Regions from separate parts of the Burkholderia sp. JKS000303 genome, predicted to be linked through region 1. Evidence: predicted binding sites of a transcription regulator. Region 1 holds the regulator's gene; each other region holds the start of a gene.
The links. Region 1 encodes HrcA, which represses chaperone genes, less so after heat shock. Its sites were predicted from a motif close to TTAGCACTCNNNNNNNNNGAGTGCTAA; they were not measured.
Positions count from the first base shown of each region.

Region 2: a site for HrcA is predicted at 1,857-1,883, ahead of groES (co-chaperone GroES). Genes of this name have one in related genera too.
Region 3: a site for HrcA is predicted at 1,479-1,505, ahead of rpoH (RNA polymerase sigma factor RpoH). Genes of this name have one in related genera too.
Region 4: a site for HrcA is predicted at 1,780-1,806, ahead of groES (co-chaperone GroES). Genes of this name have one in related genera too.

Region 1 covers NZ_PDBZ01000001.1:853,918-857,591, reverse strand. The annotation lists gene recN (DNA repair protein RecN) at 1-453, opposite strand, end outside; gene BX604_RS04110 (NAD kinase) at 473-1,375, opposite strand; gene hrcA (heat-inducible transcriptional repressor HrcA) at 1,507-2,529, shown strand; gene hemH (ferrochelatase) at 2,668-3,674, shown strand, end outside.
Region 2 covers NZ_PDBZ01000003.1:858,090-861,763, reverse strand. The annotation lists gene BX604_RS31870 (LysR family transcriptional regulator) at 1-570, opposite strand, end outside; gene BX604_RS31865 (zinc-dependent alcohol dehydrogenase family protein) at 698-1,717, shown strand; gene groES (co-chaperone GroES) at 1,916-2,206, shown strand; gene groL (chaperonin GroEL) at 2,219-3,674, shown strand, end outside.
Region 3 covers NZ_PDBZ01000001.1:1,979,580-1,983,253, reverse strand. The annotation lists gene leuA (2-isopropylmalate synthase) at 1-63, shown strand, start outside; gene BX604_RS09620 (nuclear transport factor 2 family protein) at 207-590, opposite strand; gene BX604_RS09615 (acyloxyacyl hydrolase) at 637-1,206, opposite strand; gene rpoH (RNA polymerase sigma factor RpoH) at 1,567-2,502, shown strand; gene cydP (cytochrome oxidase putative small subunit CydP) at 2,833-3,111, shown strand; gene BX604_RS09600 (cytochrome ubiquinol oxidase subunit I) at 3,101-3,674, shown strand, end outside.
Region 4 covers NZ_PDBZ01000001.1:708,025-711,698, reverse strand. The annotation lists gene BX604_RS03445 (carbohydrate porin) at 1-1,200, opposite strand, end outside; gene groES (co-chaperone GroES) at 1,880-2,173, shown strand; gene groL (chaperonin GroEL) at 2,220-3,674, shown strand, end outside.

The DNA.
Region 1 (3,674 bases):
GACGAGCCCCGCGTGCGTGTCGAACAGTTCGCGCTGCGCGTCGGGGCGCATCAGCAACTGGTGCGCGTGCTGGCCGTGGATATCGACCAGCATCTCGCCGAGTTCGCGCAACTGCGCGAGCGTCGCGCTGGTGCCGTTGATGAACGCGCGCGAGCGGCCGTTCGCGTCGATCACGCGGCGCAGCATCACGGTGTCCTCGGCGTCGAACGCGTGTTCGTCGAGCCAGCGCGCGACGCGGTCGTGCGGCGTGAATTCGGCGGTGATGTCGGCGCGGCCGCAGCCGGCGCGCACGACGCTCGCGTCGGCGCGTTCGCCGAGTGCGAGCGCAAGGGCGTCGATCAGGATCGATTTCCCGGCGCCGGTTTCGCCGGAAAAGACGGTAAAGCCGCTGTCGAATTCGAGATCGAGCGCGGCGACGATGACGAAGTCGCGAATCGAGAGGTGGCGGAGCATGGTGTCGGGCGTGAGTGTGTCAGGACGCCTTGTCGTCTTCGTTCGATGCGTGTTCGTTCCAGTGCAGCTTCTTGCGCAGCGTCGCGTAGTAGCTGTAGCCGATCGGGTGCAGGAACGGCACCGTGTGCTTCGAGCGGCGCACCTCGATCGTGTCGTTCAGTTCGAGTGCGGTAAACGACTGCATGTCGAAGTTCACGTTGACGTCGCGGCCGCCGACGATCTGGATCGCGATCTTCGAATCGTCGGGCAGCACGATCGGCCGGTTCGACAGCGCGTGTGGCGCGATCGGTACGAGCACGATGCCTTGAAGCTGCGGATGCAGGATCGGGCCGGCCGACGACAGCGCGTAGGCGGTCGAGCCGGTCGGCGTCGCGACGATCAGGCCGTCCGAGCGCTGGTTGTACATGTACCGGCCGTCGACCGACGCGCGCAGCTCGACCATCCCGGAGAAGCCGCTGCGGTTGACGACGACGTCGTTGAACGCGATCGCGTGGTAGATCGGTTCGCCGTTGCGCATGATCCGCGCCTCGAGCAGCGAGCGCTCCTCGCGCTCGAACTTGCCCGACAGGATCACCGGGACGAGCGCCTGCATGTCGGCAGCCGCGATGTCCGTGATGAAGCCGAGCCGCCCGTGGTTGATCCCGATCAACGGCGTCTTGTACGGCGCGAGCTGGCGGCCGATGCCGAGCATCGTGCCGTCGCCGCCCAGCACGACCGCCACGTCGGCGCGCGCCCCGATTTCGGCCGGGGTGAGCGCCGGATAGCCGGAGATGCCGATTTCGCGCGCGGTTTCGCCTTCGAAGACGACTTCGAAGCCCAGCTTCGCGATGCAGCCAGCCAGCGTGGCGAGCGGCTCGGCGATGCCGGGCGTGTTGCTCCGGCCGACGAGCGCGACGGTGTTGAACTGATTACCGGTTTTCATGCCGGCATTACACCATAGCTCGTTGACGAAAAGAACCGGCTGTGCGCCGGCGGGGCCGGATCGGGCCAGCCCGCTCGACGCAGGCCGCGGCCACTCGCCGTGGTCGCGCGGTTGCGCTAAAATTTTCCACCATGCTAGATCCTCGCGCACGAACCCTCCTGAAAACCCTGATCGAACGGTATATCGCCGACGGTCAGCCGGTCGGCTCGCGCACGTTGTCCCGTTACTCGGGGCTCGAGTTGAGCCCGGCAACGATTCGCAACGTGATGTCCGACCTGGAGGAGCTCGGCCTCGTGTCGAGCCCGCACACGTCGGCCGGCCGCATCCCGACGCCACGCGGTTACCGGCTGTTCGTCGACACGATGCTGACGGTCGAGGCGCCGATCGACGCCGAGGCCGTGGCGCGCCAGGTGCAGAACACACTGCAGGCCGGCGAGCCGCAGCAGCGGGTGGTGGCGGCCGCGGCGAGCGTGCTGTCGAACCTGTCGCAGTTCGCGGGTGTCGTGCTGACACCGCGCCGCAGCCACGTGTTCAAGCAGATCGAGTTCATGCGCCTGTCGGACAAGCGCATCCTGCTGATCATCGTCACCCCCGAGGGCGACGTGCAGAACCGGATGCTCGCGACGCCGCGCGATTATTCGCCGTCGCAGCTCACCGAGGCGTCGAACTACATCAACGCGCACTTTGCCGGCCTGTCGTTCGACGAGGTGCGCCGCCGCCTGCGCGACGAGATCGACCAGCTGCGCGGCGACATGACCACGCTGATGCATGCGGCCGTGACGGCCAGCACCGAGGTGCCCGATACCGAGGACACCGTGCTCATTTCCGGCGAGCGCAACCTGCTCGAAGTGGCGGACCTGTCGTCCGACATGGCGCGGCTGCGCAAGCTGTTTGACGTGTTCGACCAAAAGACGGGCCTCCTGCAACTGCTCGACGTGTCGAGCCACGCTCAGGGCGTGCAGATCTTCATCGGCGGCGAATCGACGCTCGTGCCGATCGAGGAAATGAGCGTCGTCACCGCGCCTTACGAGGTGAACGGCCAGATCGTCGGCACGCTCGGCGTGATCGGGCCGACCCGGATGGCGTACAACCGCGTGATCCCGATCGTCGACATCACCGCGCGCCTGCTGTCGCTCACGCTGAGCCAGCAGTAACCGGCGCCGATCCCGTCCCGCCATCGTGCCGGGGCGCCGTGCGCGCCGCCAGTCGGCCGAACGGCCAGCCGACCGGGGCGAGACGGCCCGCTATAATTGAGGGCCGTCCGACTGCGTGCCCCGAGCACGTTCCTGCCCATGCGTTTCGATCTTGAGCCGCCTTCGAATGCCGCGGCCGCCCATCGCATCGGCGTGCTGCTGATCAACCTCGGCACGCCCGACGCCCCGACGCCGCGCGCGGTGCGGCGCTACCTGGCCGAATTCCTGTCGGACCCGCGGGTCGTCGAGATCCCGCAGGCCGTCTGGCAGGTGCTGCTGCGCACGCTGATCCTGCCGCTGCGCGGTCGCGCGTCCGCGAAGAAATACGCGGCCGTCTGGATGCCCGAAGGCTCGCCGCTGCGCGTGTACACCGAGCGCCAGACCGAAGGCGTACGGCATTTGCTGGCGTCGAACGGCTACCAGGTGAAGGTCGACTACGCGATGCGCTACGGCAGCCCGAACATTGCGCAGGCGCTCGCGCAGTTCAAGCGCGCGGGCGTCGAGCGCGTGCTGCTGATGCCGATGTATCCGCAATACTCCGCGTCCACCACCGCGACGGCGTTCGATGCCGCGTTCGTGGCGCTCGCGCGGATGCGCAACCAGCCGGAAGTGCGCACGGTGCGGCACTACGCCGACCATCCGGCCTATATCCACGCACTGGCCGAGCAGGTGCGCCAGTATTGGGCGCAGCACGGCCGGCCCGACTTCGCGGCCGGCGACAAGCTCGTGCTGAGCTTTCACGGCGTGCCCAAGCGCACGCTCGACCTCGGCGACCCCTATCACGACCAGTGCCAGCAGACGGGCGCGCTGCTGATGGCCGCGCTCGGACTGTCGACGCTCGAATGCCGAGTGACCTTCCAGTCGCGCTTCGGCAAGGCCGAATGGCTGCAGCCGTACACGGCGCCGACGTTGCGCGAGCTTGGCGAGGCCGGCGTGCGGCGGGTCGATGTGTTCTGCCCCGGTTTTACGGCCGATTGCCTGGAGACGATCGAGGAGATCGGGATGGAAGTGCGCGACGAGTTCATCGCGGGCGGTGGCCAGGCGTTTCACCGGATTCCGTGCCTGAACGGTGCGCCCGCGTGGATCGGCGCGGTCGGCGAGATCGT
Region 2 (3,674 bases), on a different contig from region 1:
GACGTGCGACGCGAGTGTGTCGAGCCCCGACGGCCGGCCATGACGATCGAGGTACGCGGGCGATGCGCTGATGCCCATGCGCTGCACGCCGAGCTTCCGGCCGACCAGTGCGCTGGTGTCGGCCAGCGCGCCGATCCGCACGGCGATGTCGAAGCCGTCGTTGACGAGATCGGCGACGCGATCGCTGAACGACACGTCGATTTCCAGCCGCGGATAGCGCTCGACGAGGCGCCGCACGACGGGCGCCACGCATTGCCGGCCGAACAGCACGGGCACGCTGATTCGCACGCGCCCGGTCGGCTCGCGCCGGCCCGCGTCGAGCGCGGCCTCCGTCGCGCCGAGTTCGGCCAGCAGCCGCCGGCACTGCTCGTAATAGACGAGCCCTTCGTCGGTCAGCCCGAGCTGGCGCGTCGTGCGCCGCAGAAGCCGCGCGCCGAGACGCTGTTCGAGCCGCGCGACGATTTTCGCGACGGCCGAGCGCGTCATGCCGAGGCGCAGCGCCGCCGCCGCGAAGCTGCCCGCTTCCACGACGTCGACGAATTCGGCGACGCCTCTCAGCCGCTCATCCATGCAATTCCGCTCCGGTGGGATGACAGGGTTGTGTCCACTGCGGCGACAATCATTGGCCGAATTCTCGCCAATGCGTCCCGCCTCGCGACACTATGATAGTCCGCTCTACCTGGGAAAAGGAGTCGACATGCATGCATGGCAAGTCAAACCGGGCGACGGCGTTGCCGGGCTCCGGCGCATCGACGCGACGCTTCGTCCGGTCGGCCCGACCGACGTCGTCGTGAAAATCCACGCGGCTGCGCTGAACTATCGCGACCTGATGTTCGCGCGCGGCGACTATCTCGGCATCGGCACCGACGCGCTGATCCCGGTCGCCGACGGTGCCGGAGAAGTCGTCGAAACCGGCCGCGACGTCACGCGGTTCAAGCCGGGCGATCGCGTGATCAACACGTATTTCCCGCACTGGATCGACGGGCCGCCCACGCAGCAGAAAGTCTCGGGGTCGCCCGGCTCGCATTTCGACGGCGTGCTCGCCGAACGCTTCGTCTCCGACGAAGCCGCACTGGTCGCGATTCCCGCGCATCTCGACTACGCCGAAGCGGCGACGCTGTCGTGCGCGGGCATCACCGCGTGGAATGCGCTGTTCGTCGACGGCGGGCTGGGACCGGGCGCGACCGTCGTGCTGCTCGGCACGGGCGGCGTGTCGATCATTGCGCTGCAACTCGCCCATGCGGCCGGACTGCGCACGATCGTGACCTCGTCGAGCGATGCCAAGCTCGAACGCGCTCGCGCACTGGGTGCGGACGCAACGATCAACTATCGCACGACCCCCGAATGGCAACATGACGTGCTGCGCCTCACCGGCGGTACGGGCGCGGATCTCGTCGTCGAAGTCGGCGGACGCGACACGCTGCCGCACTCGATCGCCTCGACGAAAATCGGCGGCACCGTGTCGATCATCGGCGGCCTCAGCAGCTTCGGCGGCCCGACGCTCGATCTGCTGTCGCTGATCGGCGGCGTCCGGCAATTGCACGGCTTCATGGTCGGCAGCCGCGCGATGCTCGACGACGTCGCTCGGCTCGTCGACGCGAAACGGATCAAGCCGGTGGTCGATCGCGTGTTCGGCTTCGACGAAGCGCCGCAAGCCTATGCGTACCTCCAGTCGGGGCAGCATTTCGGAAAGGTCGTGATTCGCGTCGCCTCGTAACGAAAGAAGGCGGCTCAAGCCGCCTTCTGCTCCCTGCGTCGTTCAACTGCCCCGCCTCGCTCCCCCGCCCATAGCGCATTCGCGCACATGCTTTTCCGAATCCGTTATTGGATCGCGCCGCCGTGCGTTTTTATACTCGTCAGCACGCTCTGATGAAGAGTGCCAGCCAATTTCGACGCAACAGAACAGGACGGAAAGATGAGCCTACGCCCCTTGCACGACCGGGTCATCGTGAAGCGACTCGACCAGGAAACCACCACCGCCTCGGGCATCGTGATCCCCGACAGCGCCGCTGAAAAACCCGACCAGGGCGAAGTGATCGCCGTCGGCCCCGGCCGCAAGGACACGGACGGCCAGCGCATCGTGCCCGACCTGCAGGTCGGCGAACGCGTGCTGTTCGGCAAGTACGCGGGCCAGGCCGTCAAGGTGGACGGCACCGAATTCCTGGTGCTGCGCGAGGAAGACATCGTCGCGGTCGTCAATCAATAACGGAGTGCAATCATGGCAGCGAAGGAAATCATTTTCAGCGACATCGCCCGCGCGAAGCTGACCGAAGGCGTCAACATTCTCGCGAATGCAGTGAAGGTCACGCTCGGGCCGAAGGGCCGCAACGTCGTGCTCGAACGCAGCTTCGGCGCACCGGTCGTCACGAAGGACGGCGTGTCGGTCGCGAAGGAAATCGAACTCGCGGACAAGCTGCAGAACATCGGCGCGCAGCTCGTGAAGGAAGTCGCATCGCGCACCAGCGACGCCGCCGGCGACGGCACGACGACGGCCACCGTGCTGGCGCAGGCGATCGTGCGCGAAGGCCAGAAATACGTCGCGGCCGGGCTTAATCCCCTTGATCTGAAGCGCGGCATCGACAAGGCGGTCGCAGCGGCCGTCGACGCGCTGAAGCAGATCAGCAAGCCGACCACCACCAGCAAGGAAATCGCGCAGGTCGCGACGATCTCCGCGAACGGCGAGGAATCGATCGGCCAGCGCATCGCCGAAGCGATCGACCGCGTCGGCAAGGAAGGCGTGATCACCGTCGAGGACGGCAAGTCGCTCGCCGACGAGCTCGACGTCGTCGAAGGCCTGCAGTTCGATCGCGGCTATCTGTCGCCGTACTTCATCAACAATCCCGACAAGCAGATCGCCGAGCTCGAGAACCCGTACATCCTGCTGCACGACAAGAAGGTGTCGAACATCCGCGACCTGCTGCCGGTGCTCGAACAGGTTGCGAAGTCGGGCCGCCCGCTGCTGATCATCGCGGAAGACGTCGAAGGCGAAGCGCTCGCGACGCTGGTCGTGAACAACATTCGCGGCATCCTGAAGACGGTCGCGGTCAAGGCGCCTGGCTTCGGCGATCGCCGCAAGGCGCTGCTCGAGGACATCGCGATCCTGACCGGCGGGCAAGTCGTCGCCGAGGAAACGGGCCTCACGCTCGAGAAGGCGACGCTCGCCGAACTCGGCCAGGCGAAGCGCATCGAGGTCGGCAAGGAAAACACGACCGTGATCGACGGCGCCGGCGACGCGAAGAACATCGAGGCACGCGTGAAGCAGATTCGCGTGCAGATCGAAGAAGCGACGTCCGACTACGACCGTGAAAAGCTGCAGGAACGCGTCGCGAAACTCGCGGGCGGCGTCGCGGTGATCAAGGTCGGCGGCGCGACCGAGATCGAGGTCAAGGAGAAGAAGGATCGCGTCGACGATGCGCTGCACGCGACGCGCGCGGCCGTCGAGGAAGGCATCGTGCCGGGCGGCGGCGTCGCGCTGATCCGCGTGCGGCAGGCGATCCGCGAGCTGAAGGGCGCGAATGCCGATCAGGACGCGGGCGTCAAGATCGTGCTGCGCGCACTCGAGGAACCGCTGCGCCAGATCGTTGCGAACGCGGGCGAGGAATCGAGCGTGGTCGTCGCGAAGGTCGCGGAAGGCACGGGCAACTTCGGCTACAACGCGCAGACCGGCGAATACG
Region 3 (3,674 bases), 1.1 Mb from region 1:
GCGGTCGCGAGCGCGATCAACCGCTCGGCGTGGCAGTGCGCCGACCGCCGCGCGGCAGCCTGACTACCGGGTTTCGCCTCGAGGTCTGAACGTCAGCGAGCGGTGTGTGACCGCCCGTGCGCCGCGCGATCCGCGCCGCACGGGGCAGCAAAAAGCGGCCCAGAAGGCCGCTTCGGTCGGGACATGAAAACGGGCGCGACCTGCGCTCACGTCTCGGTCGCACACCGCGTCGCCTGCCACGCCAGCAGGCGCCAGTGGCCCTGCTCGTGGGTGTGGACGGCGGTGTAGGCGATCGGGAACACGAGCCCGCCGTTGTTCGTTTCCATCTCGATCAACGCGCGCCCCGTGACGACGCAGGTGGCGTCGCCGACCGGCAGCAGATCCTGCGACTGGATTTCGATCTGGCGATAGCGGCGGCGGCCGGCGACGATGGCGTCGATGAACTGCTGCTTGGTTTCGCGTTTGCCGTTGGTGTGCACGAAGAACACCTTGTCCGACAATTGCGCTTCGAGCGCTTCGCCGTCCCCGTCCACCATCGCCCGGAACCGATCGCGCTCGAGCGCGCGGATCGCATCGACTACCTTCGCCATCGCCTGACTCCTCGGCAACGCGCCCGCCATGCGGGCGTAGTACGGATCAGAAGTTGTACTGTACGTAGAACTGGTGGAAATTTATACCAGGATTCGGCTCTTTGATACCCGCGTTAGACACATGTTCGAAACGGTAGCCAACCTGATACTGTTGCCGTTGGCCGAACTGCACGCCCACCCCCGCGGTCGGCGCGAACTGGAACGCGGTCGACACCGAGAAATTGTTCGAGATCGTCGGATGCGTCAGTAGCCGAAGACCACCGCCGGCCTCGATGTACGGCCGTATCGCCCCTGCGCTCTTGATGAAACGGAACATCGGCGTCAGGCCGAATTCGCCGATGCTGCTGTGGACGTTGCCGCCCGTGTGCCAGTAGCCTGCGTGCCCTTCGACCACGAACGCGAAGTGCCAGCCGCCGATTGCCCACCAGTTCCAGCCCGGATCCCAGACCACTCCGAGATCGCCCTTGTCGATCCCGTGACGATCGGAAAACCCGCCGCCCGCCTGGATTCCCCACCGATCCGCGAATGCTGCTGTCGATCCGCCAAGTAATGACGCGGCGAGCATCGCATGCAGCGCAAGCCGGCTGCGGGGCCGGCGATTTTTTTTATTGTTCATCTGACACTCCAACTTTTTGGGTTGAATGGAGCCTGCCGCAGCGGCCGGGCCCGAGCGAACTGAATGGTATGGTAAAGGACTTTTCTGATCGGCATCGCGAAGCGAAATGGTTTGCTTCTAAAACTACAAAAATCGAAATCGTCTACTGATTCCCCTCAGAAACAACGGCTTACGGAACTCCGTCGCTTCGGCTGGGTCGCACTTTAGACTATCGACTCGACTAATCCGATAGAAAAACCGGGAACTCCGATGCCCACGTGCGCTCTAAGGAATTAGCACTCGGATTGTGGGAGTGCTAAGATTGGCCTCGGAGTCTCGTCCGAGACCAGGGTTTGTCCCTGATTCCAAAGGAGTTTTTTAGTGAGCCACGCTTTGACCCTTCCGAATACCCTGAGCCCGACGCCGGCCAAGGCCGAATCGGCAGGCTCGCTGGCGCTCGCAACTCAATCGATGTTGCCGGGCCAGCTTGGCAACATCGACGCGTATATCCAGGCCGTCAACCGCATCCCGCTGCTGACCGCTGAAGAAGAACGCCAGTACGCAACCGAATTCCGCGACAACAACAACCTCGACTCGGCACGTCGCCTGGTGCTGTCGCACCTGCGGCTCGTCGTGTCGATCGCCCGTAACTATCTCGGCTACGGGCTGCCGCACGGCGACCTGATCCAGGAAGGCAACATCGGCCTGATGAAGGCCGTGAAGCGCTTCGACCCGGCGCAAAACGTGCGTCTGGTGTCGTACGCGATCCACTGGATCAAGGCCGAAATCCACGAGTACATCCTGCGCAACTGGCGGATGGTGAAGGTCGCGACCACGAAAGCGCAGCGCAAGCTGTTCTTCAACCTGCGCAGCCACAAGAAGAGCATGCAGGCGATGACGCCCGAGGAAATCGACGGCCTCGCGCAGGAGCTCAACGTCAAGCGTGAAGACGTGTCCGAGATGGAAACGCGCCTGTCGGGCGGCGACATCGCGCTCGAAGGGCAAGTCGAGGACGGCGAGGAGTCGTACGCGCCGATCGCCTATCTGGCCGACTCGCACAACGAGCCGACCGCCGTGCTGGCCGCGCGTCAGCGCGACATGCTGCAGACGGACGGCATCTCGCAAGCACTCGACGCGCTCGACGCGCGCAGCCGCCGGATCATCGAGGCGCGCTGGCTGCACGTCGACGACGACGGCTCGGGCGGCTCGACGCTGCACGATCTCGCCGCCGAATTCGGCGTGTCCGCGGAACGCATCCGCCAGATCGAAGCGAGCGCCATGAAAAAGATGCGCACCGCACTCGCCGAATACGCATAAGCCCGGCGATTTAGAGCGCTTCACCCAAAACCGCTGCCTCTCCGGCAGCGGTTTTTTTTCGCCTGTTTGCCCGCCAGTCGCTTCACTTATTAATCGACCTTATTGATCGGGTATTGGGCGGCGTGCGGCCCCTTCCGCATAACCTTGATCTACCTCAAGTTTTTACCCGCATTTCGCGACGGTCTGCCGCAGCGCAGCACTCGGCATCGGGAAGCCGGCATTTTAAAATCGGTATGTCGGCATAAAAGGATTAATAACAGCTTCACTGCCGTCATAAATCCGACGTAAAGTCGCCCCAAAACCAACGCAAATCGATTCAGGATTATCGCCTTGATCTCGATCAATAAAGAGCCTGCGCCGCCCCCCCCGCCGGCCGCCGGTGCGATCGGCTGGCGCGCCCGCATCGCCGCGTGGGCCCGTGGACCCACGCTCGTGCGCGACATCACGCTGGTGCTGATCGTCAAGCTGATCCTCCTGATGTCGCTCAAATACGCGTTCTTCAATCATCCGCAGGCCGAGCACATGTCGCTGCCGCCCGCCGTCGTCGCCGAAAGACTGCTTTCGGTGCCGGCACCCGCCTCTACCGAGGGAGACCACCATGATAAGTAGCGAAGTCGTCGATCTGTCGCGTCTGCAGTTCGGCATCACGGCGCTCTACCACTTCCTGTTCGTGCCGCTGACGCTCGGCCTGTCCTGGCTGCTCGTCATCATGGAAGCCGTCTACGTGATGACCGGCAAGCAGGTCTACAAGGACATGACCCAGTTCTGGGGCAAGCTGTTCGGGATCAACTTCGCGATGGGCGTGACGACCGGCATCACGCTCGAATTCCAGTTCGGCACGAACTGGTCGTACTACTCGCACTACGTCGGCGACATCTTCGGCGTGCCGCTCGCGGTCGAAGGCCTGATGGCGTTCTTCCTCGAATCGACGTTCGTCGGCCTGTTCTTCTTCGGCTGGAACCGCCTGTCGAAGGTCAAGCACCTGATCGTCACGTTCCTCGTCGCGCTGGGCTCGAATCTGTCCGCGCTGTGGATCCTGGTCGCGAACGGCTGGATGAACAACCCGGTCGGCGCGGAGTTCAACTACCAGACGATGCGCATGGAGATGACGAGCCTGTTCGACGTGCTGTTCAACCCGGTCGCGCAGGTGAAGTTCGTGCACACCGTGTCGG
Region 4 (3,674 bases), 150 kb from region 1:
GACGCTGTCGTTGTCGCGGCCTTCGAACGGCCCTTTCAGCACGATGCCCGCGTTGGCCGAGAAGCTCACGAGGTTGCGATCGCCCGGCGCGCCCATCACGCGTGCGAACACGCCGAGGCTCCTCGCGCCGGTCGGGTCCGGGCGCCAGATCATCTGGTCGGCCACCGCGTAGAAGCTGTAGTCGCCGTGATGCTGCTGCGCGATGCCGTTCGATCCGGTGCTCGCGAGCGACAGCCCGTCGGTGCCGACGTTCTGATCGGCGAAGCGGCCGTTGTGATACCAGACGCCGATCTTGTAGGTGCCCGGCAGCCCGTTCGAGTGGCCGGTGTCCATCTCGCCGTCGGCCGGCTGGTTCAGCGCGTACTGCAGCTCGCCGATGTAGAGCGTGCCGTTGTGCAGGTTGAAGTTCGTGCCGCTCAGGTTGCTCGGGTTGTTGCCGAGCGGATCGCCGTCGAACACGCCCGCGAGCGCGGTGAGCTTCGGCGTGATCTGGCCGCGCACGCGCACGCCCAGGCCCGCGAGCGGATACGCGGGGCCGCCGTTCGGCAAGTCGTACGACGGCAGCGCGGGCCAGCCGAACATCGTGTTGACGAACGTGTTCGCGTATGTGCTGACCATGAATTCCTGGTCGAGGCTCTGCTGGCCGATCTTCACGTCGACGCGCTTGTCGAGGAACGACTGCTGGTACCACAGCTCCCAGAGGCGGGTCGTGTCCTGCGCCTCGATGCCGCTCGCGGTGTTGAGCGTGCCGAGGTTGCGCGCACTCAGGTTGGTGCCGTGGATCTGCAGCGCGCTGACGTTGAAGGTGCCGCCGGGCAGGCCGATCGCCTTCTGCGTGTCGACCGTCAAGGTGGCCGTCGTCAGGCCGTCGTAGGCGCCGCCGCGGTTCAGGCCGCCGCGCAGGTTCGCGAGGTATTCGCTGGTTTCGGTGATCTGCAGCGTCGCGCCGTACTTGCCGAGCCACGGGCGGATGCCGCCCATGTCGCCGAGCAGGTTCTGGCGGGTCCAGATGCCGGTCCACATGTTGGTCGGCTGCGCCTGGATCGAGAGGTCGGCCTCGGGCGCCTCGGGCTGCGCATCGACCGGCGTGTCCGCATAGGCGCCCATGCTGGCGAACGTCGCGCCGGCGACGAGAGCCGCGCAGGCGGCGGGGCGCATCCGGGCGCGGAGGCGGTCTCCATGGAACGACGCAAACGTCATATCAAATCCCTGGTTCTAATTAGTGTGAAGTTCTGCTGGTCGGGCGTTGTCCGGACGCTTGGTGCCCGTCGGTCGGAGCACGAAAATGAACGCAACGCGGCGCATCGTAGGAGCGTCAAATGGGAATGTCAATGTAAACGAGAATGATTCGCATCCAAATTACTGAATGTAATGGGAGGGCTTACGGATGGGGCTTCGCGCGTGTTTAGTCCCGTGCTAAACCGTAAATATCGGCGTAATGCAATTGAATGGTTCGATGCGGGCCGATGTATCGCCGAAGAGGGGCGCAACGGGCGGGCGGCGTGCGCGGGCGGGGCGTCGCGGTGGATGGAATCGACGTCCGTGCAGGTTTTTTGATGCGATGCCGCCGGGTGCAGGAACTCCGTGCTTACCCGGTGTCCAAACGGGGCTGAACGATTTTTAGGGTGAGCCGAATGCCCCGATCCTGCCGGTGCGGGCTCCCCATGCTTTTGTTTCAAAAGGGGTTTTCGTTGTATTCGTACGTTTTCCCGCCTGCTTTGCCGTTCCGAAAATTCGTCCGGCATCCCTTCTTGAATTTGTCAAAACCCGTCCATATAATTAGCACTCGCTGCACGAGAGTGCTAACAATTCTCTGCCGGGCGATTCGCCGGGCAGATTCCCTAAGCGTTCTTCAATCTCAGTCAAGAGAGGAGTGAATATGAACCTTCGTCCTTTGCACGATCGCGTGATCGTCAAGCGCCTGGATCAGGAAACCAAGACCGCCTCGGGCATCGTGATCCCCGAAGCAGCTGCTGAAAAGCCGGATCAAGGCGAGATCCTCGCGGTCGGCCCGGGCAAGCGCGACGACAAGGGCGCACTGATCGCGCTCGACGTGAAGGTCGGCGATCGCGTCCTGTTCGGCAAGTACGCAGGTCAGACCGTCAAGGTCGACGGCCAGGAACTGCTGGTCATGCGCGAAGAAGACATCATGGCCGTGGTCAACGCGAAGTAAGCGTCCACTGACGGTACATATTCCCAAGAATTCAAGGAGTTAGAAGATGGCAGCTAAAGACGTCGTATTCGGCGATTCCGCCCGTTCGAAGATGGTCGAAGGCGTGAACATTCTCGCCAACGCAGTCAAGGTCACGCTGGGTCCGAAGGGCCGTAACGTCGTGCTCGAGCGCAGCTTCGGCGGCCCGACGGTCACCAAGGATGGTGTGTCGGTCGCGAAGGAAATCGAGCTGAAGGACAAGCTCCAGAACATGGGCGCGCAAATGGTCAAGGAAGTGGCTTCCAAGACCAGCGACAACGCAGGCGACGGCACGACGACGGCAACCGTCCTCGCGCAATCGATCGTTCGCGAAGGCATGAAGTACGTCGCATCGGGCATGAACCCGATGGACCTGAAGCGCGGCATCGACAAGGCAGTCGCAGCGGCTGTCGAAGAGCTGAAGAAGATCAGCAAGCCGTGCACGACGAACAAGGAAATCGCACAGGTCGGCTCGATCTCGGCGAACAGCGACTCGTCGATCGGCGATCGCATCGCTGAAGCGATGGACAAGGTCGGCAAGGAAGGCGTGATCACCGTCGAAGACGGCAAGTCGCTGGCTGACGAACTCGACGTCGTCGAAGGTATGCAATTCGACCGCGGCTACCTGTCGCCGTACTTCATCAACAACCCGGACAAGCAAGTCGCCGTCCTCGACAACCCGTTCGTGCTGCTGCACGACAAGAAGGTGTCGAACATCCGTGATCTGCTGCCGGTACTCGAGCAAGTCGCGAAGGCTGGCCGTCCGCTGCTGATCATCGCTGAAGACGTCGAAGGCGAAGCACTCGCAACGCTGGTCGTCAACAACATCCGCGGCATCCTGAAGACCGTTGCGGTCAAGGCGCCGGGCTTCGGCGATCGCCGCAAGGCCATGCTGGAAGACATCGCGATCCTGACCGGCGGTCAAGTCGTCGCGGAAGAAACCGGCCTGACGCTCGAGAAGGCAACGCTGGCAGAACTGGGCCAGGCGAAGCGCATCGAAGTGGGCAAGGAAAACACGACGATCATCGACGGCGCAGGCGAAGCCGTGAACATCGAAGCGCGCGTCAAGCAAGTTCGCACGCAAATCGAAGAAGCGACGTCGGACTACGACCGTGAAAAGCTGCAAGAGCGCGTGGCCAAGCTGGCCGGCGGCGTGGCAGTGATCAAGGTCGGTGCTGCGACCGAAGTCGAAATGAAGGAAAAGAAGGCACGTGTCGAAGACGCACTGCACGCAACGCGCGCAGCTGTGGAAGAAGGCATCGTGGCAGGTGGCGGCGTCGCGCTGATCCGCGCTCGCACCGCGATCGCAGGCCTGACCGGCCTGAACGCCGACCAGAACGCCGGCATCAAGATCGTGCTGCGCGCAATGGAAGAGCCGCTGCGCCAGATCGTCACGAACGGTGGCGAAGAAGCCAGCGTCGTCGTGGCGGCAGTGGCTGCAGGCAAGGGCAACTACGGCTACAACGCAGCAACGGGCGAGTAC